DNA from 4 places in the Mesorhizobium sp. Arg314 genome. Region 2 is predicted to be linked to each of the others. Evidence: predicted binding sites of a transcription regulator. Region 2 holds the regulator's gene; each other region holds the start of a gene.

Region 1 (5,893 bases), on a different contig from region 2:
ACCTTCTGCTCAACCTGTCGATCGCCCGACTGTTTGCCTGGGTCGAATACCTGCTTTCACCGCATCTGCGTCCCCCGCCTGAGCAGAGTCAGCAAATCAAACCCGTCCCGGAGGTGTTGTGATGTCGGCAAATGTCGCCCCTGCCGCGAAAGCAGCACCGTCCCAGGACGATAAGGCAGCCATCAGCGTCAAGGATCTGCGCAAGTGCTTTGGCGATCATGAGGTGCTCAAGGGCATTTCGCTGGAAGCGCACAAGGGCGATGTCATTTCGATCCTCGGCTCCTCGGGTTCTGGCAAGAGCACGATGCTGCGCTGTATCAATCTCCTGGAGACCCCGGATTCCGGCGAAGTGCGGGTGGACGGCGAGCTTATCCAGATGAAGCGGGGCCGCGACGGCCATCAAATGCCGGCCAATATCCGCCAGGTGGAAAGGATCCGCGCCAACCTCGCCATGGTTTTCCAGAGCTTCAATCTCTGGTCGCACATGACCGTGCTCGAGAATCTCGTCGCCGCGCCGACGCATGTGCTCAAGCGGCCGCGCGCGGAGTGCCTGGAGCAGGCCGAGGCATTGCTGAAACGCGTCGGGATATGGGAGCGCCGCAACTACTACCCGCCTCACATGTCGGGCGGCCAGCAGCAGCGCGCGGCAATCGCGCGGGCGCTGGCGATGAATCCCAAGGTGATGCTGTTCGACGAGCCGACATCCGCGCTTGATCCGGAGCTGGTCGGCGAGGTGCTGCGCGTCATGCGCTCGCTTGCGGAGGAAGGGCGCACCATGCTGGTCGTCACCCATGAAATGGGTTTCGCCCGCGACGTGTCGAGCAAGGTGATGTTCCTTCACAAGGGCGAGGTGGATTCGGTTGGCGAACCGAAGGAAATGTTCGCCAGGCCGCCGACACAGCAGTTCAAGCAGTTCATCGCCAACTTCAACAAGTAGGCGCGGCCTCCCCTTCTCCCCTTGCGGGAGAAGGTGGCCGCGAAGCGGCCGGATGAGGGGTGCTGGACGGAATGGGGCGCTGGCGTTTGGGCACAACGGTGCTGCCAGGAGAAGGCCATCGCCAAGCTGGAACACCCCTCATCCGTCTCGGCGCTTCGCCCCGATCCACCTTCTCCCGCATGGGGAGAAGGAGGAAGGCCTTAGATCATGTCCGACAGGTCCGAGAACGCCATCGCCTTGCGCAGCACCTCGGCAAAGCGTTCGCCGGCGATTTGCTTGTCGCCGCTGTTGTCGATCGAGGTCACGTCCGGTCCCGTCAGCTTGACGCTCGTGCTGCGCGCCAGGCGGGCAAGCACTTCGCCGCGCGATTCACGGCCGCGTGCCGCCAGCCGTTCCGCGAGGGTCTCCGGCGCCGCGGTGATCTCGACCACAGCCAGATTGGCGTAGCGTTCGCGCAGCGCCGGGATGACCGCGCGCGACACGTTGGCGACCGCCACATGGCCATTGGCCACGGCCCAGTCGACATCGGCCGGCAGGCCATAGCGCAGGCCGTGCGCGTCCCAGCAAAGCGAGAAGGCGCCGTCGGCCTCGGCTTCGGCAAAGGCGGCATCGGCCAGCGTGTCGTGGTCCTCGCTTGCCGCGTCGCTGGGTCTGGTGATGACACGGCGCACGAATTCCAGCCGTGTCTCGCCGGCAAAGCGCGCCTTGGCATAGCCGATCACCGTATCCTTGCCGGCGCCGCTCGGGCCGACGACCGCGACGAAGACGCCGTTGCGGATCGGCAGGCTGTCGGCCAGTTCGCGCTCGATCAGGGCCGAGACCATCATGCGACCCGACGGCCCTGACGCCACACGGTGCGCACGACCGGCACATGGTCGTCGACGCGCACGCGCACCAGGTCGGCGCGACGGCCGGGCTCGATGACGCCGCGGTCGGCAAGGCCGACCGCTTCGGCCGGGTTCTTCGACACCATGGCGACCGCCTGCGGCAGCGAGATGCCTTCGACGACATCGCCGAGGAAGAAGGCCGACTGGATCAGGCTGAAGGGAATGTAGTCGGACGACAGGATGTCGAGCAAGCCGTCGGCGGCAAGCGTGCGCGCCGAGACGTTGCCGGAATGCGAGGCGCCGCGCATGACGTTCGGCGCGCCCATCAGCACGCCGAGGCCCGCCGCCTTCGAGGCCTTGGCGGCCTCTTCGGTGGTCGGGAACTCGGCGACGCGCACGCCCTGTTCGATCGCCTCGTCGACATGGCCGGCGGTCGCGTCGTCATGGCTCGCCAGCACGATGCCGCGCTCATGGCAGGCGGCCGAGATGAACACCCGGTTCGGGCCGGAATTGCGGGCCGATTCGTCCATCCGCTTCTCGCAGAACTTCTTGAAGTCCCGATCCGTCAGCTTCAGCTTGCGCTGGTAGTAATAGGCATAGGTCTCGAGGTTGACGAACTGGCGCTGTCCAGGCGCATGGTCCATCAGCGAGGCGAGCTTCACCCGGTCGTCGGTTTCGAAATTGGCGAAGGCCCTGAGGCAGTCCGGCGCCGAGACCTCACAGCGCAGGTGGATGAAATGATCGGCGCGCAGGCGATCCTCGCGCACGCTGTCTTCGATCGCGTCGGCAAGCTTGCGGATGTCCTCGGAGGTCAGGTCCGCATCTTCGTCCATGCCGACCCGCAAAGCGTCGAGAACCGTGGTGATGCCGGCGGTCGCGACCTGGGCGTCATGGGCAAGCACGGCGGCGATCGGATTCCAGCGTACCTTGGGGCGCGGCGCATAATGGCCTTCAAGATGATCGGTGTGGAGTTCGACCAGACCCGGGATGATGTAATCGCCGCGCATATCCTCGCCGGTGCGGGCAGCACCCGGCTCGACGGCGGCAATCAAGCCATCGCGCAACAAGAGCGAGCCTTCGACGATTTCGTCGGGCAGCACGATGCGGGCATTGGTGAGAATGGTTTCGGCGGTCATCTCAGGCGTCCTATCTCGAGCGGTCGGTCGGCGATCAATGAGAGCAATTCCAGGAAAAGTGCTTTGCGGTTTTCCGTTAGGAATTGCGTAAAACAAAGAGATAGGGCGGTTCAGCGTTTCCGTGAAACAATGAACCACCCTAGGCGGTCTTGCGGGCCGGGCCATGGCCAAGCGCATGGTGGGAAAGCGCCATGAATGGGGCACCGTGCTCGCTTTCGACAAACAATGTCAGCGCATCCACCGGCACCGGCTGCCCCAGCACGTCGGCAAACAGGCTGTCGATCGCTCCACGAAGACGTGGGCTTTCCTGTGGCCCGACGCGGCCCGAGAGCGTCATGTGGAAGCGGAAGGTGTCGAAAACGTAAGGATAGCCCCATTGGCACAGGTTGCGGAACTCATCCGGCCTCAGCGCGTCCGGGCTGCGGCGTTCGATCTCGGCCTCGGTCAAAGGCGCGCGGAAGCGATCGAAGGCGCGCACGACCTCGCCGGCGAAACTGTTCAGCGGTGCGAACGGAGCTTCCGGCACCAGCGCGAAGAAGCCGTCGATCTGGCCCACGACGAGGCGCGGAACGACGACCGGCGGCGTCGCCTCGGCAAAAGTGTCGAGCGCGGCGCGCAGCGAAGCTTCCGTCTCGCTCGGCGCCAGCCGGAAGGGCGCCTTCAGCGTCGCGTGGAACCCGTAACGCCTGGCGGAGGCGGTGTGGAAGGCGACTTCCGCGGCCGACAGATCACCCACCGCCTCGACCGGCCGCGTCGCCGCGCCGAACGGGTCGCGGCCCAGCCAGTTGGCGGCAATGCGCGCCAGTGGCTCGTCCTGCCTCGGGGTGAAGTAGATGGCGTAGCGCATGGGCGTTCCTCGTCAAGCGCGCTGCGCCCGAAGGATTATGCGACGCGCTTCAAGTCCTGGTTTTTGGCAAGTCCCAAAAACGCTCAGGCGCTTCGGCGACGTGCATCAGACCCGCTGCCATAGGTGATTTCCATGACGGATTGACGAAGCTTTCATGGGTTTTCGAAGGCAAGTCCAGCCCCGAGGTCATTAGCCGACGATTTTTCCGGACTGGACCAACGGCTTTTGCCGATCTGCCTGATCAGGCCTTCATCAGCCACTCGTGCTCGGCCGCGTTATGGAATTTCCACGTCCGCTTCGGTCCGGCCATGACGTTGAGATAATAGAGGTCGTAGCCGTGGCAGGCGGCGCAGGGGTGATAGCCCTTCGGCACCAGCACGACGTCGCCGTCCTCGATCGCCATCGCTTCGTCCAGCTCGCGCACGCCGTTGCGGTCGGCATCGGTGTAGACGCGCTGGAAGGCAAAGCCCTGCGGCGGGTTGAGGCGGTGATAATAGGTCTCCTCGAGATAGGATTCCGCGGGGAGATTATCCTGGTCGTGCTTGTGCGGCGGATAGCTGGAGGTGTGGCCGCCGGGGGTGATGACCTCGACCACCAGCAGCGAATCCGCCGGCTTGCCTTCGGGTAGGATGTTGGTGACGTAACGCGTGTTGGTGCCCTTGCCGCGCACTTCCTGGCCGAGATCGTCAGGTCTGATGACGCGCACGGGCAGGTCGCCGCCGAGGCCAGGTGCCGAGCAGACCGCGAGCTCCAGCCCGGTGTCGGCGGTCACGGACCAGTCGGAGCCTTGCGGCACATAGACCGACCACGGCTTGCCTTCGAAGGGCGACATGCGCTCGCCGAGCAGGCCGAGTTCCTTGCCGCCGGCCGAGGCCTTGCCCTTGCCGGTGACGAAGACCAGGCAGACCTCGCGGTCGCCGGTCCTGCCGGACGCCGTCTCGCCGGGCTTGAGCCGATGCAGATCGAACCCGACATAAGTCCAGCCGGCGCTTTGCGGCGTGACGTGAGCGACATGGCCGTGGCCCTTGTCGGCTTTGACGAGCAGTTTCGACATTTTTGTCTCTCCTATACCCACTACCTCTGGCGAGTTGCCGTCTCAACGATTCTACCGGTCGAGAGAACCGGACCTTGTGGGTTGGCCAAGGCCTCCAAACTTCGTCATGCTAGGGCGAAGCAGGAGCGAAGGTCCGTCGCGACCCTAGGATGCATGCCGTAACCTCGGCCGAAGGGCGCAGCGGAGCAGAATTCTGCACCGCAGCGGCTGTTTTGACGTCACGGCATGGATCCTCGGGTCTGCGCCGCGTCGCTTCGCTCCTTGCTTCGCCCGTGGATGACGAAGCGAAAAGCGTTTCTGCCAATCGCCAACGCATCCGATCCGCCTGCGCACCTGTCCGATCCGTGAGCCTTCCACCCATGGAACGCTTATTCCTTCGGCTCGGCCGGAGGTTTGTTCTCCTCGGCCGGCTTGTAGAGGTAGAAAAACTGCCACACGGCGTAGCCGGCGAAGCCGAGCGCGATGACGCCCCAGAACGGCGTGCCGGAGGCGAACTCGATCACCGACCAGATCAGGCAGACCGCCACGACGGCGATACGGCGCCACAGCGGCCGGAAGAAGGGATGCTCATAGTCTTTCATCGTGCCAATCCAGGATTTGCCCAAGGCGCATCAGATAGACCGGCCGCCGTGGCGAATCCACCGTTCAGGCATTCGGGAAGCCTTGCGTCTCGACCGTGTAGCCGGCGGCCGTCATCACCCGCATCAGCTCCTTGTGGCCGACCTCAGCCATTTTCAGCGGCGGGTTCTTCTTCGGGTCCTGCTCGGCCTCGACCACGAACCAGCCTTCATAGCCGTGATCGGCGAGGCGCTGGACGATGGCGCCGAAATCGAGCGAGCCGTCGCCCGGCACGGTGAAGGCGCCGAGCGCCACGGCATCGAGGAAGGACTGCTTGGCGCGGTCGAGACCGTCGATCACGCCCATGCGCACGTCCTTCACATGGACATGGTTGATGCGCTTGTGGTGGTTGTCGATGGCGCGCAGCACGTCGCCGCCGGCAAAGGCGAGATGACCGGCATCGAGCAGCAGCGGAATGCCTTCGCCGGAATGGCGCATGAAAGCGTCGAGCTCCGGCTCGGTCTCGACCACCGC
Region 2 (5,893 bases):
TGATCCCCGTCGTGGTGCGCACCACCGAGGACATGCTCAACCTTGTGCCCAACGCGCTGCGCGAGGCGGGCACCGCCATCGGCGCGCCGCGCTGGGTGGTGATCCGCTCGGTCGCCTATCGCGCCGCAATGTCAGGCATCGTCACCGGCATCCTTTTGGCGATCGCCCGCATCTCCGGCGAGACGGCGCCGCTTCTCTTCACCGCGCTCAACAACCAGTTCTGGTCGAGCAATCTCAATGCCCCGATGGCCAGCCTGCCGGTGACCATCTTCCAGTTCGCTCTCAGCCCCTATGAAGAATGGCAGCAACTGGCCTGGACGGGCGCACTCATAATCACACTGACGGTTCTCGGGCTGAGCATCATCGCCCGCAGCCTAACCGGACGCAGAGAGGACAGATGAAACCGATGTTGTCCACCGACCTGAACGTAGCCGACACGACCGTCGAGAAGGCCAAGATCGAGGTCAAGAACCTCAACTTCTACTATGGCCAGTCGAAGGCGCTGAAGGACATCAACCTGTCCCTGCCCGAGCGCAGCGTGACCGCTTTCATCGGGCCGTCGGGCTGCGGGAAGTCGACGCTGCTGCGCGTGCTCAACCGCATCTACGAGCTCTATCCGAAGCAGAGCGCGGAAGGGCAGGTGATGCTAGACGGCAAGAACATCCTCGACCGCTCGCAGGACCTCAACCTGCTGCGCACCAAGATCGGCATGGTGTTCCAGAAGCCGACGCCGTTCCCGATGTCGATCTACGAAAACATCGCCTTCGGCGTCAGGCTCTATGAGAAGATCAGCAAGGCCGAGATGGACAGCCGCGTCGAGCAGGCGCTGAAGCGCGCCGCGCTCTGGACCGAGGTCAAGGACAAGCTCAACGCCAGCGGCCTGAGCCTTTCCGGCGGCCAGCAGCAGCGCCTGTGCATCGCCCGCACCGTGGCGGTGAAGCCGGAAGTCATCCTGCTCGACGAACCGGCCTCGGCGCTCGATCCGCTGTCTACCGCCAAGATCGAGGAACTGATCGACGAGTTGCAGGTCGACTACACGATCGTCATCGTCACCCACAACATGCAGCAGGCGGCGCGCGTGTCGCGGCAGACGGCGTTCATGTATCTCGGCGAGCTGGTGGAGTTCGACCGGACCGAGAAGATCTTCACCTCGCCGCGCGAGAAGCGCACGCAGGACTATATCACCGGCCGCTTCGGCTGAGTTCATCGAGGACATCAATATGGCCGAACATACCGTCGCCTCCTTCGACGAGGATTTGAGGCAGATCAGCCGGCTTATAAACGACATGGGCGATCTCGCCGGCTCCATGGTCGGCGCTTCGACCAGGGCACTGCTCGAGACCGACAATGCGCTGGCACAGCGCGTCGTCTCCGACGACGCCATCATGGACGCGCGTCAGCGCGAGCTTGACGACCGCGCCATCACACTGATCGCCAAGCGGCAGCCGATGGCGGACGATCTTCGCCACGTGGTCGGCTCGATCCGCATGGCGGGCGACCTCGAACGCATCGGCGACCTTGCCAAGAACATCGCCAAGCGCGTCGGTTCGGTAGGCGTCAGCGCGGCGCCGCGCGACCTCACGCATTCGATCGATTCCATGGCGCAGCTGGTGCTGATCCAGGTCCAGGCCGTGATCCAGGAATATACGGTGGGCGATGCCACGGCGCTGGCCAAGCTTCGCAACGACGACGAGCGCATCGACGTCAAATACACCTCCGTCTTCCGCGAGCTCCTGACCTATATGATGGAGGACCCGCGCAACATCACCGCTTGCACGCATCTTCTGTTCTGCGCCAAGAATCTCGAACGCATCGGCGACCATGTGACCAACATCGCCGAGAACGCTTACTATGTGCTGACCGGCATGCAATTGCCCGCGAATCGCCCGAAGCAGGACGAGACGGCAATGTCGGCGCCGGCGGCCTGACAAGGGTAACCTGCAATGATCGCGCCACGCATCATGGTGGTGGAGGACGAGGAGCCGCTGGGGGTGCTGCTCCGCTACAATCTCGAATCCGAGGGTTACCAGGTCGAAGTGGTGACCCGCGGCGACGAGGCCGAAATCCGCCTTCAGGAAAACGTTCCCGACCTGCTCGTGCTCGACTGGATGGTGCCGGCCGTTTCCGGCATCGAGCTTTGCCGGCGCCTCAGGATGCGGCCCGAGACCGAGCGGCTGCCGATCATCATGCTGACGGCGCGCGGCGAGGAAAGCGACCGCGTGCGCGGCCTCTCGACCGGCGCCGACGACTATCTGGTCAAGCCGTTCTCGACGCCGGAGTTCATGGCCCGCGTCAAGGCGCTGCTACGCCGCGCCAAGCCGGAGGTGCTGTCCAGCGTGCTCAAGGTCGGCGACATCGTGCTCGACCGCGAATCGCATCGCGTCTACCGCAAGAAGAGCGAGATCAGGCTCGGCCCGACCGAGTTCCGGCTGCTCGAATTCATGATGCGGCATCCCGGCCGGGTATTCTCGCGCAGCCAGCTGCTCGACAATGTCTGGGGCGAGACGATCTATATCGACGAGCGCACGGTCGACGTGCATGTCGGACGCCTGCGCAAGGCCGTCAACAACGGCCGCATGCCGGACGTCATCCGCACCATCCGCGGGGCGGGCTACGCGATCAGGGAAGATTAGGGATATGCCGATATTCAGGTGAGGCCGGCCTGCGAATGGTGGCTTCCTGCGCTTCCGGTACTCACGTACTTAAGTACGCTCCGTTCCGGCCTTCGCCGGCCGAAGCCCTCACAAGTGTCTCCGTCTATGAAGGCTACGGCCGGCGTAGGCCGGTTCTCGGAATCCACCATTCTCGACTCGGCCTGACCTGAATCTCAGCATATCCCGGCGCTTGAGCCTGCAGTTCATGCGACGTGCTTGCCCGCTCTCGCCTGGCCCCCGGGCGCGAAAATCTCCTGGTCGACGAAGGTCAGCGCGCGCATGGCGCAGCCTTCGCGGATGAGCGGCAATTCGTTCGGTTCGGTGTCGAAGGAGATTGATGTCGAATGCTGGCCGCCGGCGGTCTGGGCGATCGCTTCTCTCAGCGCCGGCTCGATCAGGTCGAAAGCGGCGGCGCTGACGCCGACCATGGCGACCGGCGCCGGATCGATCAGCGCGAACAGGTTGCCGAGGCCGAATCCCAGCGCCTCGCCGGCGCGGCGGTAGGCTTCGCGCTCCGGGCCGTCCTTTTCGCGCGCCTTCGCGGCAAGGGCGCGCATGTCGGCGTCGCCGACATCGACCGGCGAGGCGTCCTCGCTTATCTTCATGGCGCTGCGCCAGATCGCATAATTGCCGGCATAGGCCTCGACGCAGCCGCGGCGGCCGCATCGGCAAAGCGCGCCGCCCGGACGATGGATCATGTGGCCAAACTCGCCGCCCGAGGAATGCGTGCCGGTGAACAGTGTGCCCTTCAACACAAGGCCCATCCCGATGCCGTGCGAGAGCAGGATGGCGATGAAATCGTCACGATAGCGCTCGGGATCGCGCCATTGCAGCGCCACCGCCATCATGTTGCAGTCGTTCTCCATGGTGGCGGGGATGCCGAATTCCTTCTCCAGGATGTCGGCAAAAGGAATGTCGGTCAGCGGGGTGATCGGCGACCACAGCATGGCGCGTGCCCGGGAATCGGTGATGCCCTGAATGCCCATGGCGATGCGGGCGACGCTGCCCACGTCGAGGTCGGGATCCTGCAGCCGGCGCCGGACGATTGCCATGCATGCGCCGATCAGCTCGTCGCGCGGCATGACAAGCGTGTCCAGGCGCTGCTGTTCCTCGGCAATCACCTGGCCGGCGTAGTCGATGACGGCGACCGACAGGAAGTTCAGCGACAGCACCACGGTCAGCACCGCGGCGGCTTCGGGGTTCAGCGCCAGGCCGATCTGCGGACGGCCGCGTTTCAACGCCGTCGGCTCGTTGGCCTTGCTCTCGGTGAGAATGCCCTCCTGGATCAGATCGGCGGAAATCGCCGAAATGGTCGAGTGGCTGAGCCCGGTGGTGGCGGCAATCTCCGTTCGCGATGGCTGGCCGGCGCGGCGCACGGCCGAAATCACCATGGCGCGGTTGCGCCGGCGCAAATCGTCGTGGCGGATTCCGACCGACATTATCTCGTACCGTCCTCCCGGGTCATCGCGGCCTTGTGACGATGCCATGGCCTGTCGCTGACACGCCAGCGATAGTGGCAGAAGCCAAAGCCGATGTCATTATTTATTGCGAACGTCGAAAAAAATGCCCGGACCCATCAAAAGCCATCAGAATCGCGGTTGACAGCGTCGTTTTGCTGGATCACTATTTTTTTGAGGCTCGAAAAAAAGCCTCTGTGCCGGCCTTCGGGCCAGTCTGGGTCGCGCCGCACACGGCGCAGGGAGGATATCATGAAGAAATTCGCAGCCGCCATCCTGGCGGGCGTTGCCATGTCGCTGACGCTGGCGTCGGTCGCCGAGGCGAAGGGCAAGGTGATCGGCGTCTCGTGGTCGAATTTCCAGGAAGAGCGCTGGAAGACCGACGAAGCGGCGATGAAGAAGGCAATCGAGGCCGCGGGCGACAAGTACATCTCCGCCGACGCGCAGTCCAATCCGGGCAAGCAGCTGACCGACGTCGAAAGCCTGATCTCGCAGGGCGCCAACTCGCTGATCATCCTGGCGCAGGATGCCTCGGCGATCGGTCCGGCGGTGCAGAAGGCGCTCGATGAAGGCATCCCGGTCGTCGGCTACGACCGCCTGATCGAAAACAAGGACGTGTTCTACCTGACCTTCGACAACAAGGAAGTCGGCCGCATGCAGGCCCGCGAGGTGTTCAAGGCCAAGCCTGAAGGCAACTACGTCTTCATCAAGGGCTCGGGCGCCGATCCGAACGCCGACTTCCTGTTCTCGGGCTCGATGGAAGTGCTGAAGGAAGCCATCGACAGCGGCAAGATCAAGAATGTCGGCGAGGCCTATACCGACGGTTGGCTGCCCGCCAACGCGCAGAAGAACATGGAGCAGTTCCTGACCGCCAACGACAACAAGGTCGATGCGGTCGTGGCGGCCAATGACGGCACCGCCGGCGGCGTCGTCGCGGCGCTGACGGCTCAAGGCCTGGCCGGCACCGTTCCGGTCTCGGGCCAGGACGGCGACCACGCGGCGCTCAACCGCATCGCGCTCGGCACGCAGACCGTGTCGGTGTGGAAGGACGCGCGCGAGCTCGGCAAGAACGCCGCGGAGATCGCCTCGCAGCTCGCCGACGGCAAGAAGATGGCCGACATCGCCGGCGCCAAGGACTTCACGACGCCCGGCGGCAACACCGTCAAGTCGCTGTTCCTGACCCCGATCGCCATCACCAAGGACAATCTCAACGTCGTCATCGACGCCGGCTGGATCAAGAAGGACGAGGTTTGCGCAGGCGTTGCCGCCGGCAGCGTCAAGGTTTGCAACTAAGCTTTGCCGACTTTCGATCTCAACACTTGCGCCGCGGCGCCGGGAGGGTTCAGTGTTTTGCCACTGAACCCTCCCGGCCCTTTAACTGCCGCAATTCCGGACGGAAAACCGTCAAACACTTTTCCTGGAATTGCTTCAAAGCCGCGGCGTTTTCTCAAAAAGATTTGTGTTTCCGCCTCTGGCGGATAGCTTCTAGGCTTGGCTCCGGCATCCGCGCCAGACGGGCAAGCCGGCGGGAGGAAATCATGACCGACACGACGTCTTCCTCACAGGCAGACACCGCGCGTGCATCGGAACTAAGCGGCGTTGCCCGGTTCCTGAAGGCAACCGAGCTCGACACACGCATGCTCGGCATGATCGGCGCGCTGCTCCTGATCTGGATCGGGCTGCATGTGATCTCCAGCCTGCGCCTTGGCGTCAATCCGCTCGACTTCGACAGCCGCACCTTTCTGACGCCCCGCAATCTCTGGAACCTGTCGGTGCAGACTT
Region 3 (5,893 bases), on a different contig from region 2:
GCCGAGAGCTTCATTGCCCAACATAAGGGCGACCTGGTGAAGGCGCTGAAAGAGATGATCGTGCTGAACGGCCACCTGCAGGAGCGCCTCGACGCACTTGGCGCGCCACGCCAGGCGGCGCGCTAACCAGCCTCGCGCCTGGACCCGGTACTCGGTCGCCTGGTCAAAGGGGAGCGGTGTTCCTCCGGCCGCGACCCCAGATGCTCCGCCCTGAGCTTCTCCTTCAGGCCCTTGAGCGTCTGCTCGCCGCCGGCCGCGAACTCGTCGGCGACCCGGGCGAGCTTATCGTCGGCCTTGCGGTGTTTGCTGCCCCAGGCGCCGAGCGTCGCCAGCACCGGCAAAAGGTCGATGCCGGCTTCGGTCAGGCGGTAGATCGCCTTCAGCCCGTGGGAGGGATCGTCGCTGCGGGTGAGGATGCCCTCGTCCACTAGGGTCTGCAGCCGCTCGGCCAGCGTTCGCGACGAGATGCCTTCGTCGGATTGCAGGAACGCGCGGAAATGCTTTTTCCCGGCGAAGACCAGGTCGCGGATGATGAGCAGCGTCCAGCGGTCGCCAAGCAGTTCGAGCGAGAGGCTGATCGGGCAGCCGGATCGTCCCTTGGTCGACATCAGTACGGTTCCATTTTTAAATCACTTTACTATTGACATCATTATTGCCTTGGGTCAAATGGTTCCAAAAATAAATCATTTGACCGTGAGGAGACCGGACATGAGAAAACTCATCCTGCAGATGCAGATGTCGGTCGACGGCTTTGTCGGCGCCGACGAGGATCATCGCTGGCAGCTCTGGGAATGGGGCGACGACAGCGCCTGGGATGAGGAATTGAAACAGGATTTCAATGCCGCCTTCACGACCGTCGACACCATCCTCTTGAGCCGCAGGATGGCGCAGGAGGGGTATCTGACCCATTGGGGCAATGCGGCGAGGAAACATCCGAAGGATCGCTTCTATGCCTTCGCGCAACGTATCGTCGAGGCGCAGAAGGTGGTGGCGAGCGACAAGCTCGAGGCTTCGCGCTGGGAGCGTACGCGGGTCGTCAGCGGCGACCTGCCGCCCGAGATCAATGCGCTGAAGCAGGGCGAGGGCGGCACCATCGCCGTGTTCGGCGGCGCCGGCTTCGCCTCGGCGCTGATCGCCGCCGGCCTTGTCGACGAGTTCCAGCTCTTCATCAATCCGGCGGTGCTGGGCAGCGGTCGCCGCATCTTCGACAAGGGCGGCTTCGCCCGGCTGACGCTCATCGGCTCGAAAGCCTATGCCAGCGGCATGGTGGTGAGCCGCTATGCACCGGCGGGGTGAGGGGCTGACGTCGCGCAAACTGAATCAATCCGGCAGCGCGGCTTCCTAAAGCGCGTCGCGCTGAACCGGATTCAACCGGATTCAGGCGACGCGCTTTAAGTCTTTGTTTTGATGCATGTCGTTGTCCCAGAACCGCTGCACACTTCTGAGCGACATGCATTTAGCCGCCAATTTGGCCGTGCCTTTCCCGGATCAGGCAGGCCCGCCAGCGCCAACCAGCCGAAGTTGCGCGACCGGCCGGCTGTATTGCGGCCATCCAGTGTGATCGTTGCCCATGGCGACGAACCAGCGGGCTTCGCGCCACGTCAAGCCGATAAGTACGCGGCCGGCATACTCGGCCGGCACGCCGTTGCCCGCATCGAACACTGCCCAGCTGCTGCCGGGCGGCTCCTGCACCGCGACAAACCTCATGCGAGACCCCCGTCCCGTAATGAGCGACTATTATAGCAGACGCCGATTGGCGTTCCTATGACTTGGCTCACATTGCACAGGATAAACCGGCGGCCCCCGACTGGGAGCGGGGGCCATATTGCCTGGCAAAGGTACTCAAGCAGCCAGCCTTACCGTCCCGCCTGGTCGGCGTCAGTCAGCGTGCCGAGGAAGGCGACGATGTCGTCGATCTCGGCGTCGCTCAGCGCCGGCTTGTCGCCGGGTTTCTTGCCGTTGAAGGGCGGGTCGGTGTTGAGGTTTCCCCAGTAAGCATTTGGCAGGTCGTCGAATTTGTCGACCGTGCCGTCGGTCTTCCTCGAATACCAGCGGCCTGGATCCGTGTCGCGGCTGGCATAGAAGGCCACCGCCTCGCGCAGCGTGTGGAAATAGCCATTGTGGAAGAAGCTTTTTCGCAAGGCCACGTTGCGCAGCGTCGGTGTCTTGAACCGGCCGCAATAGTCGTTGTGGCCCTTGAAGTCGGTGCGCAGCGGGCCGCACAGGCCAAGGTCGAAATAATTGGGATCGGCGTTGGCGGGGATCGCCGGATTGCGCGGCACGGCAATCGCGATCAGGCCGTAATCGGTGAATTGTGGCGGCTCGCCGTCATTGGCGGGCTCGCTCAGATGACAGCTCGCGCAATTGCCCTTGCCCTCGTCCTCGAACAGCATGCGGCCGTGCTGCTCCTGTGCGGAGAGCTGCGCCTTGCCGGCAAGGAAGGCGTCGTAGCGGCTCGAATAGGGATAGAAGTCGACGCTGCTCTGCTCGAAGGTGCCGAGCGCCTCGACGGCGGCCTCGAAGGCATCTTGCGGATGATCCAGCACGTCGGCGCCGAAGGCCGCCTTGAAGGCGTCGGCATAGGGTGCCTTGCGCAAGCTGGCGACCACCTGGGCCTCGTCCTTGTTGCCCATCTCGAAGGGCGAGAGCAGCGGGATCCTCGCCTGGTCCTTGCCGTGGTCGGCGCGGCCGTCCCAGGTCAGGCCGCCGGTCGGACCGTTGTCGACGCTCTCGTCGCCTTCATCCTCGGAATCGTAAAAATGCCCGGTGAAGGCTGGCGCTGCCTGCAAATAGCGCAGCGACGGCACCGCGCGAACGCCGGGCTGGTCGAGCCTCTCTCCGCCCGTCTCGACCGGCGTCGACGAGGCCGGTCCGAAGGCATGGTTGGGATCATGGCAGGACGAACAGGCCTGCTTGCCCGACGCCGAGAGCAAATGGTCGAAGAACATCTGCCGCCCGAGCGCCGTCAGCGCATCGGCGCGGGCAAAGGCTTCCTGGCGTGACATCGGGCCGGGGTGGGTGCTGCCCGCCGGCAGGCTGTTCGCCGGCCAGAGGATAGCGATGCCGGCTAGGGCGGCGAGCGTCCCGGATTTCAATCGTGGCATGGTGGGGCCAGTTCCGTTTGCCTTTTGCGTAGGGATGCTTTGCTACGGATTGATGACTGGTAAAGCGAAATTGCCAAGCTGGAGCACCCCTCATCCGTCCGCTTCGCGTACACCTTCTCCCACAAGTGGAGAAGGGATCGACCGCGGCCACCTCACCGCCAATCGCCAACGCTGGCGGCCGGCAGATGCGCCCGAGCAACGCACCGACCTTCTCCCCTTGTTGGAGAAGGTGGATCGGCGCGCAGCGCCGAGACAGATGAGGGGTGCTCCAGCTTGGCGCCATCCAATGAACCTGTCACAAAGCTGACAATCGCCGGCCCTAGCGTCTAAAAGTTCCTCCAGCCATTCCCCAGCCACGAGGCATTTCCAAATGATCCGGTCCTTTCTCTCCCTTTGCCTCGCCTCCACGGCGCTGGCATCGCTCACCGCTGCTGCCCAGGCGGCTCCTGCCGGCTACGACAAGATCGACACCGTCGTCGTCATCTACGCCGAGAACCGCAGCTTCGATAACCTCTATGGCGGCTTCCCCGGCGCCAACGGCCTGGCCAACGTGTCGCCCGGCCAGGCGCGCCAGCTCGACCGCGACGGCAAGCCGCTTTCCGAATTGCCGCCGGCCTGGGGCGGACTGACCGGCAAGGGCGTGACGCCGGCGGTGACGGAAGCGCAGAGCGCGCATCTCGCCAATGCCGTCTTCGCCATCGACGATCCCAAGGGCTTCAACGAGGGCACCGGCGTCATCACGCACGACCTCTGGCATCGCTTCTACCAGGAGCAGATGCAGATCGACGGCGGCAAGAACGACAAGTTCGTCGCCTGGGCCGATTCCGGCTCGCTGGTGATGGGCCACTATGACGGCTCGATCCTGCCGATGTGGAACATCGCCAGGAAATACGTGCTCGCCGATAATTTCTTCCAGGGTGCCTTCGGCGGCTCCTTCGTCAACCACTTCATGCTCGCCTGCGCCTGCGTTCCGTTCTATCCGAATGCCGACACCAGCCCGGTGAAGGGCCAGATCGCCGTCGTCGAGCCGGATGGCGTGACGCTGAAGTCGGCCGACAATTCGCCGGCCTCGGCGCTGGGCGGCGTGCCGAAATTCGCCAATGACGGTGCGATCACCCCGGACTTCTACGCCGTCAACACCATGCAGCCGCCATACCAGCCGAGCGCCAACAAGCCGGCCGAGGGCGGCGACAAGGCGCTGGCCGATCCGGCGCAGCCGACCACGCTGCCGCCGCAGCACGCGATCACCATCGGCGATCTCCTGTCGCTGAAGGGCATTTCCTGGGCCTGGTACTCAGGCGCCTGGCAAGCGGCGCTCGACGGCAAGAACGCGACGCCCGTGCCGAACTTCCAGTTCCACCACCAGCCCTTCAACTATTTCGCCGCCTATGCGCCGGGCACGGCCGCGCGAGCCGAGCACCTCAAGGATGGCGGCCTCGGCGGCACCGAGTTCATCAAGGCGATCGACGACGGCAAGCTGCCGGCCGTTACCTTCTACAAGCCGCAGGGCAACCTCAACGAACATGCCGGCTATGCCGATGTGACCTCGGGCGACCAGCATCTGGCCGACCTCGTCGCGCATCTGGAGAAGAGCCCGCAATGGCAGCATATGCTGGTCGTCATCACCTATGACGAGAATGGCGGCTTCTGGGATCACGTCGCGCCGCCCAAGGCCGATCGCTGGGGCCCGGGCAACCGCGTCCCGGCCTTCATCATCTCGCCCTATGCGAAGAGCGGCATGGTCGACCACACGCAGTACGACACGACCTCGATCCTGCGCTTCATCACCAACCGCTACGACCTGCCGGTGCTGCAGGGCATCGTCGCCCGCGACAAGGCGCTGCGCAACAACGATCAGCCGCCGATGGGGGATCTGACGGCGGCGCTCGATCTGACGAAGTGAGGCCTCGAATGCCCTGCAAAAAGGTCCGCCTCGGCGGGCCTTTTCGTGGCCCGGCGCTGCTTGGAAGGCTGGATCGCCTATGCCGTCAAGGCTGCGGGCTGCTCGAAAAGCACATGCAGTTGGGACGCCGGCATCGGCCGGCCGAACAGCCATCCCTGGACATCCGTGCAGCCGTTCTCCCTAACCAGCAGGTACTGGTCTTGCGTCTCGACGCCTTCCGCCGTGGTCGTCATACCGAGCGTGCTGCCGAGTTCGGCGACGGCCTTGACGATCGCCCGGCTTTCGCTGCTCTCGCACATTAGGCTGACGAAACTGCGATCGATCTTGATGCGGTCGAACGGAAACGACCGCAGGTAGCTCAACGACGAGTAGCCGGTGCCGAAGTCATCCATCGCGATGCTGATGCCAAGGTCGCGCAGGCTGTGGAGTGTCTGTATCGTGTGCTCATTGTGGGCCAAGAGCACCGACTCCGTGATCTCAAGCTCGAGTCGCGACGGCAAGAGGTTGGAGGCGGCGAGCGCCGAGGCAACCTGAAGCGGCAGACCCCGTTGCTTGAACTGCGCGGGCGAGAGATTGACTGCGATCCTGACCGGCTGAGGCCAAGTCGCCGCGTCGGCGCAGGCTTGCCGCATGATCCACTCGCCAAGCGCGTCGATAACCCCAGTCTCCTCCGCGAGTTGGATGAATTCTCCCGGCGGCAGCAGGCCGAGCCGCGGATGGTTCCATCGCACGAGGGCTTCGAAGCCCGTAAGCTTGGAAGTCTTTGCGTCGTGCAACGGCTGATAGTGCAGCACGAACTGATCGTTTGCCACGGCGAGCGCCAGTTCGGCTTCGAGCAGACGGCGCTCCTGCAGGCGCGCATCCATTCCTGGCTCGAACGACCGGC
Region 4 (5,893 bases), on a different contig from region 2:
GCGCCTTGAGACCCTTGTCGGCAAGCTGCAGGCCGTAGTGCAGCGTCGCGTTGTTGAGCGCATGCGCCGAAGTGACCGGCACGGCGCCAGGCATGTTGGCGACGCAATAGTGGATGACGCCATCGACCTCATAAGTCGGATCAGCGTGGGTCGTGGCATGCGAGGTCTCGAAGCAACCGCCCTGGTCGATCGCCACATCGACCAGCACCGAGCCTTTCTTCATGCCGGAAAGCATTTCGCGGGTAACGAGCTTGGGCGCCGCGGCGCCCGGGATCAACACAGCGCCGACGACGACGTCAGCCGAGAAGCACTCTTCTTCCAGCGCTTCGACGGTCGAGTAGCGGGTATGGACGCGGCCGCCGAAGATGTCGTCGAGCTGGCGCAGGCGCGGGATCGAGCGGTCGATGATGGTGACGTCGGCACCGAGGCCAACTGCCATCTTGGCCGCATGCAGGCCGACGACGCCGCCACCGAGCACGGTGACCTTGCCGGGCAGCACGCCAGGCACGCCGCCAAGCAGCACGCCACGGCCGCCATTGGCCTTCTGCAGCGCGGTCGCGCCGGCCTGGATCGACAGGCGGCCGGCGACTTCCGACATCGGCGCGAGCAACGGCAGGCCGCCGCGATCGTCGGTCACTGTCTCATAGGCAACCGCGGTGACGCCTGAACCGAGAAGACCCTTGGTCTGCTCCGGATCCGGAGCCAAATGGAGATAGGTGTAGAGGATCTGGCCGTCGCGCAGCTGGATCCATTCGTTGGGCTGCGGCTCCTTGACCTTGACGATCATGTCCGACTTGGCGAACACGTCGGCGGCCGTCTTGGCGATGGTGGCGCCGGCTGCGCGGTAGGCGTTGTCGTCGGCGCCGATCCCAGCGCCCGCTCCGGTCTCGACCAGCACTTCGTGGCCATGCGCGACATATTCGCGGACCGAGCCGGGCGTCAGGCCGACGCGATATTCATGGTTCTTGATTTCCTTGGGGCAGCCGACGCGCATCTTTCTTCTCCTGTCCGCGCCCTTCAAGGGGCGCTCTCCCTGTCACTCGTGCATGCCGCCGGCTCCAAATGTGGAGGCGGACACGCAGTAACCGCAGTCAACCACGAATCGTTCCGTATGTGTTTGCGAATGCACTTGCGGCAATGACCGTTCTTCGATAATCGTTGCGCAAAATGGCAGGAAATTCGCAGGAACCACGAAAAATGCCGCTCGATAGGATTGATATCGCCATTCTGGAGACTTTGCAGAAGGATGGTCGGATACCCAATGCTGCGCTTGCCGAGAAGGTCGGCCTCTCGCAATCGGCCTGCTCGCGCAGGCTCGACAATCTGGAGAAGTCCGGAACCATCCGCGGCTACCACGCGCGGCTCTCCAACAGCGCGCTCGGCCACCAGATGACGGCGATCGTGCATATATCGCTGTCAGGCCAGTTCGAGAAGACGCTGTCGGATTTCGAGGCGGCGATCAAGCGCTGTCCGAACGTGCTCTCCTGCCACCTGATGTCAGGCGAATACGACTACATCCTGCGCATCGCGGCGAAAGATCTCGTCGACTATGAGCGAATCCACAAGGAGTGGCTGTCGGCCATGCCGCATGTGACGAAGATCAACTCGTCCTTCGCGCTGCGCGAGATCGTCGATCGCACGGCGGTCGGGCTGCGGCCTGAGATGGCCTAGGCGTTGCTAAGCGCCGGCAGCCTCCGTCACCACGGTCGTCATGGGAATGTCGTGCGGCTGCGGATAGATGGTCGGGATGCGCTGCAATTCATAGCCGACGCCGATGACGAGCGGCCTGAACGGCATCGCCGCCAGCGTGCGGTCGAAGAAGCCGCCCCCATAGCCAAGCCGGTACTTGCCGGGATCGATGCCGACGATCGGCGAAATCACGATGTCGGGCAACACCGGATCGCCCTCGGCCGGGATCGGAATGTTCCAGACACCCTTTTCAAGCCGGTCGCCCGGCTTGTAGGCGCGAAATACCAGCGGTTGTCCCTTCTCGATGACGACAGGCAGCGCGGTGCGGCCGCCGCGCTCGTTGACCGCGGCCATCCAGCCACGCAAATCCGGCTCGCCTCGAAAAGGCCAGTAGAGGCTGACCATCCGGCCGGCGATGTCTCCGATCAGCGCATCGAGGCCGCCCGCAACACGCGCCGACATTGCGGTGCGAGCATCGGCTGAAACGGCGAGGCGGGCGCCGATGAGCCGCTCGCGCTCGGCTTTGCGCCATCGCCTGACGTCCGTCCAATCGGAGAGCGGCTCCCGGTATTCCGGGTCGAGTTCATGCATAAAGCAGGGTGGTGAAGCGTATTGTGCCGGCCCTTCGTCATCGCGGTCGTCAGCCATGCTTGGCTCCCTGTCGTTTTGTTTCACGCTATACTCGCGCTTATGTGGTCGCCTGTGCATTCACGACGCCGCGCGACGACTCCCGGGCATGATCATTGCCGGATGCAATATTGTTGCAGCGCACAAAAATACTTACATCATGGACGGCGATCGCACTTGGCGAGGTGGAATGAAATGAGCGAAACCGAGCATAAGGTCGTTGTCGTCGGCGCCGGCTTCGGCGGTCTCGAGCTCACCCGCGCCCTGGCCGGTGTTCCGGTGCGCATCACCATGATTGACAAACGCAACCACCATTTGTTCCAGCCGCTGCTTTACCAGGTGGCAACGACGTCGCTCGCGACCTCCGAGGTCGCCTGGCCGATCCGTCATCTGTTGCGCAGGCGCAAGGACGTGACGACCCTACTGGGCAATGTCACCGGCGTCGACCGCGCAGGCAAACGCGTGCTCCTCGAAGACGGCAGCTCTATTCCCTACGACACGCTGGTGCTCGCCACGGGCGCGCGCCATGCCTATTTCGGCCATGACGAATGGGAGCCTTTCGCGCCGGGGCTGAAGACGCTCGAGGACGCCACGACGATCCGCCGCCGCATCCTGCTCGCTTTCGAGCAGGCAGAGCGCGAAACCGATCCGGCCAAGCGTCAGGCACTGCTGACGCTGGTTATTGTCGGCGGCGGTCCCACAGGCGTGGAACTCGCCGGTACGATCATCGAGCTTGCGCATGACACGTTGCGCGGCGAATTCCGCAACATCGACACGCGGCAGGCGCGCGTCGTCCTGATCGAGGCCGGCGACCGGATCCTGGCCAATTTCGCCCCGCAGCTGTCGGCCTATGCGCAAAAGGCGCTCGAACGGCTCGGCGTCACCGTCGAACTCGGGCGCCCCGTCACTCAACTGGATGCCGAAGGCGTCGTCTTCGGCGACAAGCGCCTGCCGGCAAGAACGATCATCTGGGCGGCTGGCGTTGCCGCTTCGCCGGCGGCCGAGTGGCTGGAGGCGGCGGCCGATCGGGCGGGCAGGGTGCTGGTCGAGCCCGACCTCACGGTGCCGGGCAGCCCCGACATTTTCGTCATCGGCGACACCGCACATGTGTTGCGGCCGGATGGAAAGCCGGTGCCGGGTGTGGCGCCCTCGGCCAAGCAGGAAGGCAAGCATGTTGCCGCGACGATCAAGGCACGACTTGCCGGCGACACCGCAACGCGTCCTTTCCAGTACCGCCATGCCGGCGACCTGGCGACAATCGGCAAGCGCGCCGCCGCGATCGATTTCGGCTGGATCAAGCTCACCGGCTGGCTCGCCTGGTGGCTCTGGGGCATTGCCCACATCTATTTCCTGATCGATTTCCGCAACCGGCTCGCGGTGTCACTTAGCTGGCTATGGATATACCTCACCGGACAGCGTAGCGCGCGGCTGATCACGCAGGGCGACGACGACAAGAGCTGATCTTCTCCTCGCTGTCGCCTGCTTCATCGACGCGTCACCTTCTCGTGATCGAAAGGTTTTCCGAGCACATGGACTCAAAGGGTCTTCAGCGCCATGCTCCATGCTTGGGGCAGGGGTTGTCGTGTTGTCGAAGCGGAGAATAAAATGTCGCGACTGCCCATCTCCCATCGCAACTTCTCCCGTCGCGGGTTCCTGGCCGGTGCGGCCGCTGGCGGCGCGCTGATCATGCTCCACCCCTTCTCCGCCCGCGCCGCGGCCGGTCAGGCGCATCTCAGGATCATGGAGACGACCGACATCCATGTGAACCTGCTGCCTTACGACTACTACGCCGACAAAGCGAACGACACGATGGGTCTGTCGCGAACCGCCTCGCTGATCGGCGCGGTGCGCAAGGAAGCTACGAATTCAATGCTGATCGACAATGGCGACCTCTTACAGGGCAGTCCGATGGGCGACTATGTAGCCTATGAGAAGGGCATGAAGGATGGCGACCTGCATCCGGTCATGAAGGGCATGAACCTGCTCGGTTATGAATGCTCGACGCTTGGCAACCATGAATTCAACTACGGCCTGTCCTTCCTCGACAAAGTGCTGGCCGGCGCCAATTTCCCGTTCGTCTGCGCGAACCTGATCCGCGGCACCACGCTTGCCACGAACCCGCGCGACGACAAGCTCTATCTCAAGCCCTATGTCATCCTCGACAAGAAGATCAAGGACGGGTCCGGAGCCGAGCAGCCGATCAGGATCGGCGTCATCGGCTTCGTGCCGCCGCAGATCATGGTCTGGGACCTGAAGAACCTCGAAGGCAACGTCCAGACGCGCGACATCGTCGCGGCGGCCAAGGCGTGGGTGCCGCAGATAAGGGAAGAGGGCGCCGACATCGTCATCGCGCTCTCGCATTCCGGCATCGACATCAAGCTGGGCGACAAGATGGAGAACGCCTCCTTCTTCGTCGCCGGCGTCACGGGCATCGACGCGGTTTTCACCGGTCACCAGCATCTGGTCTTCCCGGGCAAGAAGGATTTCCAGGCGCTCGAAGGCGTCGACACCGAGAAAGGCACGCTGCAGGGCAAGCCGGCTGTCATGGGCGGCTTCTGGGGCTCGCATATGGGTCTCATCGACCTGCTTTTGCAGCGCGACGGTTCGAAATGGCGGGTCGTCTCGGCGACCTCCGAGGCGCGGCCGATCTATGAGCGGGTCGACAACAAGAACAAGGCGACGGTTGGCGACGACAAGCACATCATCGCGGCGCTCGAGCAGGACCATCAGGCGACACTTGCCTATGTCCGCCGCCCGGTCGGCAAGACATCGGCACCGCTCTATTCCTATTTCGCCTTGGTTGCCGACGATCCGTCCGTGCAGATCGTCAACCAGGCGCAGAGTTGGTATCTCAAGGACATATTGAAGAGCACTGAGTGGAAGGACGTGCCGCTGCTGTCGGCGGCGGCACCCTTCAAGGCCGGCGGCCGCAACGGCGCCGACTACTACACCGACGTTCCCGTGGGCGACATCGCGATCAGGAACGTTGCCGATCTCTACCTCTATCCCAACACGGTGCGCGCGGTCGAAATCACCGGCGCGGAGGTGAAGGAATGGTTGGAGATGTCTGCCGGCATCTTCAACCGTATCGAGCCGGGCAAACCGGATCAGCCGCTCATCAACACCGACTTCCCGTCCTATAATTTCGACGTCATCGACGGCGTCACCTACAGGATCGACCTGTCGCAACCGCCGAAATATGATGCCAAGGGCGGCGTCGCGAACGCCGGTTCCAACCGTATCATCGATTTGAAATTCAACGGCAAAGCGATTGATCCGGCAGCGAAATTCGTTGTTGCCACCAACAACTACCGCGCTGGCGGCGGCGGCAATTTCCCCGACATCAACGCCTCGAAGATCATCTACGAGGCGCCGGACACCAACCGCGACGTGATCGTGCGCTATATCGTCAGCGAGGGCACGATCAACCCGTCGGCGGACGGCAACTGGTCCTTCGCGCCGCTGCCCGGCGCCAGCGTCGTCTTCGAGACTGGACCGAGGGCTAAGGATTTCATCGCCGAGGTGAAATCCCTGAAGATCGAGCCCGCCGGCGAGGGCGAGGCGGGCTTTGCCAAAT

The links. Region 2 encodes PhoB, which activates phosphate uptake and scavenging genes when phosphate is short. Its sites were predicted from a motif close to TGTCATNNANCTGTCAT; they were not measured.
Region 1: ACWGS9_RS16820 (DUF1045 domain-containing protein) is a predicted target of PhoB. The motif match lies at 3,880-3,896, and genes of this name have one in related genera.
Region 3: ACWGS9_RS04695 (acid phosphatase) is a predicted target of PhoB. The motif match lies at 3,398-3,414, and genes of this name have one in related genera.
Region 4: ACWGS9_RS26190 (bifunctional 2',3'-cyclic-nucleotide 2'-phosphodiesterase/3'-nucleotidase) is a predicted target of PhoB. The motif match lies at 3,799-3,815, and genes of this name have one in related genera.

What each region holds. Positions count from the first base shown of each region.
Region 1 is NZ_JBSKBP010000014.1:12,396-18,288, forward strand. It holds gene ACWGS9_RS16800 (ABC transporter permease) at 1-122, shown strand, start outside; gene ACWGS9_RS16805 (ABC transporter ATP-binding protein) at 122-937, shown strand; gene phnN (phosphonate metabolism protein/1,5-bisphosphokinase (PRPP-forming) PhnN) at 1,138-1,764, opposite strand; gene ACWGS9_RS16815 (alpha-D-ribose 1-methylphosphonate 5-triphosphate diphosphatase) at 1,761-2,900, opposite strand; gene ACWGS9_RS16820 (DUF1045 domain-containing protein) at 3,040-3,747, opposite strand; gene iolB (5-deoxy-glucuronate isomerase) at 3,989-4,801, opposite strand; gene ACWGS9_RS16830 (DUF3329 domain-containing protein) at 5,170-5,382, opposite strand; gene iolE (myo-inosose-2 dehydratase) at 5,447-5,893, opposite strand, start outside.
Region 2 is NZ_JBSKBP010000013.1:61,667-67,559, forward strand. It holds gene pstA (phosphate ABC transporter permease PstA) at 1-401, shown strand, start outside; gene pstB (phosphate ABC transporter ATP-binding protein PstB) at 398-1,201, shown strand; gene phoU (phosphate signaling complex protein PhoU) at 1,221-1,928, shown strand; gene phoB (phosphate regulon transcriptional regulator PhoB) at 1,944-2,633, shown strand; gene ACWGS9_RS16085 (ROK family protein) at 2,858-4,093, opposite strand; gene xylF (D-xylose ABC transporter substrate-binding protein) at 4,364-5,404, shown strand; gene ACWGS9_RS16095 (sugar ABC transporter permease) at 5,650-5,893, shown strand, end outside.
Region 3 is NZ_JBSKBP010000003.1:154,269-160,161, forward strand. It holds gene ACWGS9_RS04670 (hypothetical protein) at 1-126, shown strand, start outside; gene ACWGS9_RS04675 (winged helix-turn-helix transcriptional regulator) at 123-608, opposite strand; gene ACWGS9_RS04680 (dihydrofolate reductase family protein) at 709-1,296, shown strand; gene ACWGS9_RS04685 (hypothetical protein) at 1,489-1,707, opposite strand; gene ACWGS9_RS04690 (cytochrome-c peroxidase) at 1,857-3,104, opposite strand; gene ACWGS9_RS04695 (acid phosphatase) at 3,475-5,007, shown strand; gene ACWGS9_RS04700 (putative bifunctional diguanylate cyclase/phosphodiesterase) at 5,085-5,893, opposite strand, start outside.
Region 4 is NZ_JBSKBP010000033.1:9,465-15,357, reverse strand. It holds gene ald (alanine dehydrogenase) at 1-994, opposite strand, end outside; gene ACWGS9_RS26205 (Lrp/AsnC family transcriptional regulator) at 1,198-1,671, shown strand; gene ACWGS9_RS26200 (5-formyltetrahydrofolate cyclo-ligase) at 1,678-2,337, opposite strand; gene ACWGS9_RS26195 (NAD(P)/FAD-dependent oxidoreductase) at 2,512-3,777, shown strand; gene ACWGS9_RS26190 (bifunctional 2',3'-cyclic-nucleotide 2'-phosphodiesterase/3'-nucleotidase) at 3,922-5,893, shown strand, end outside.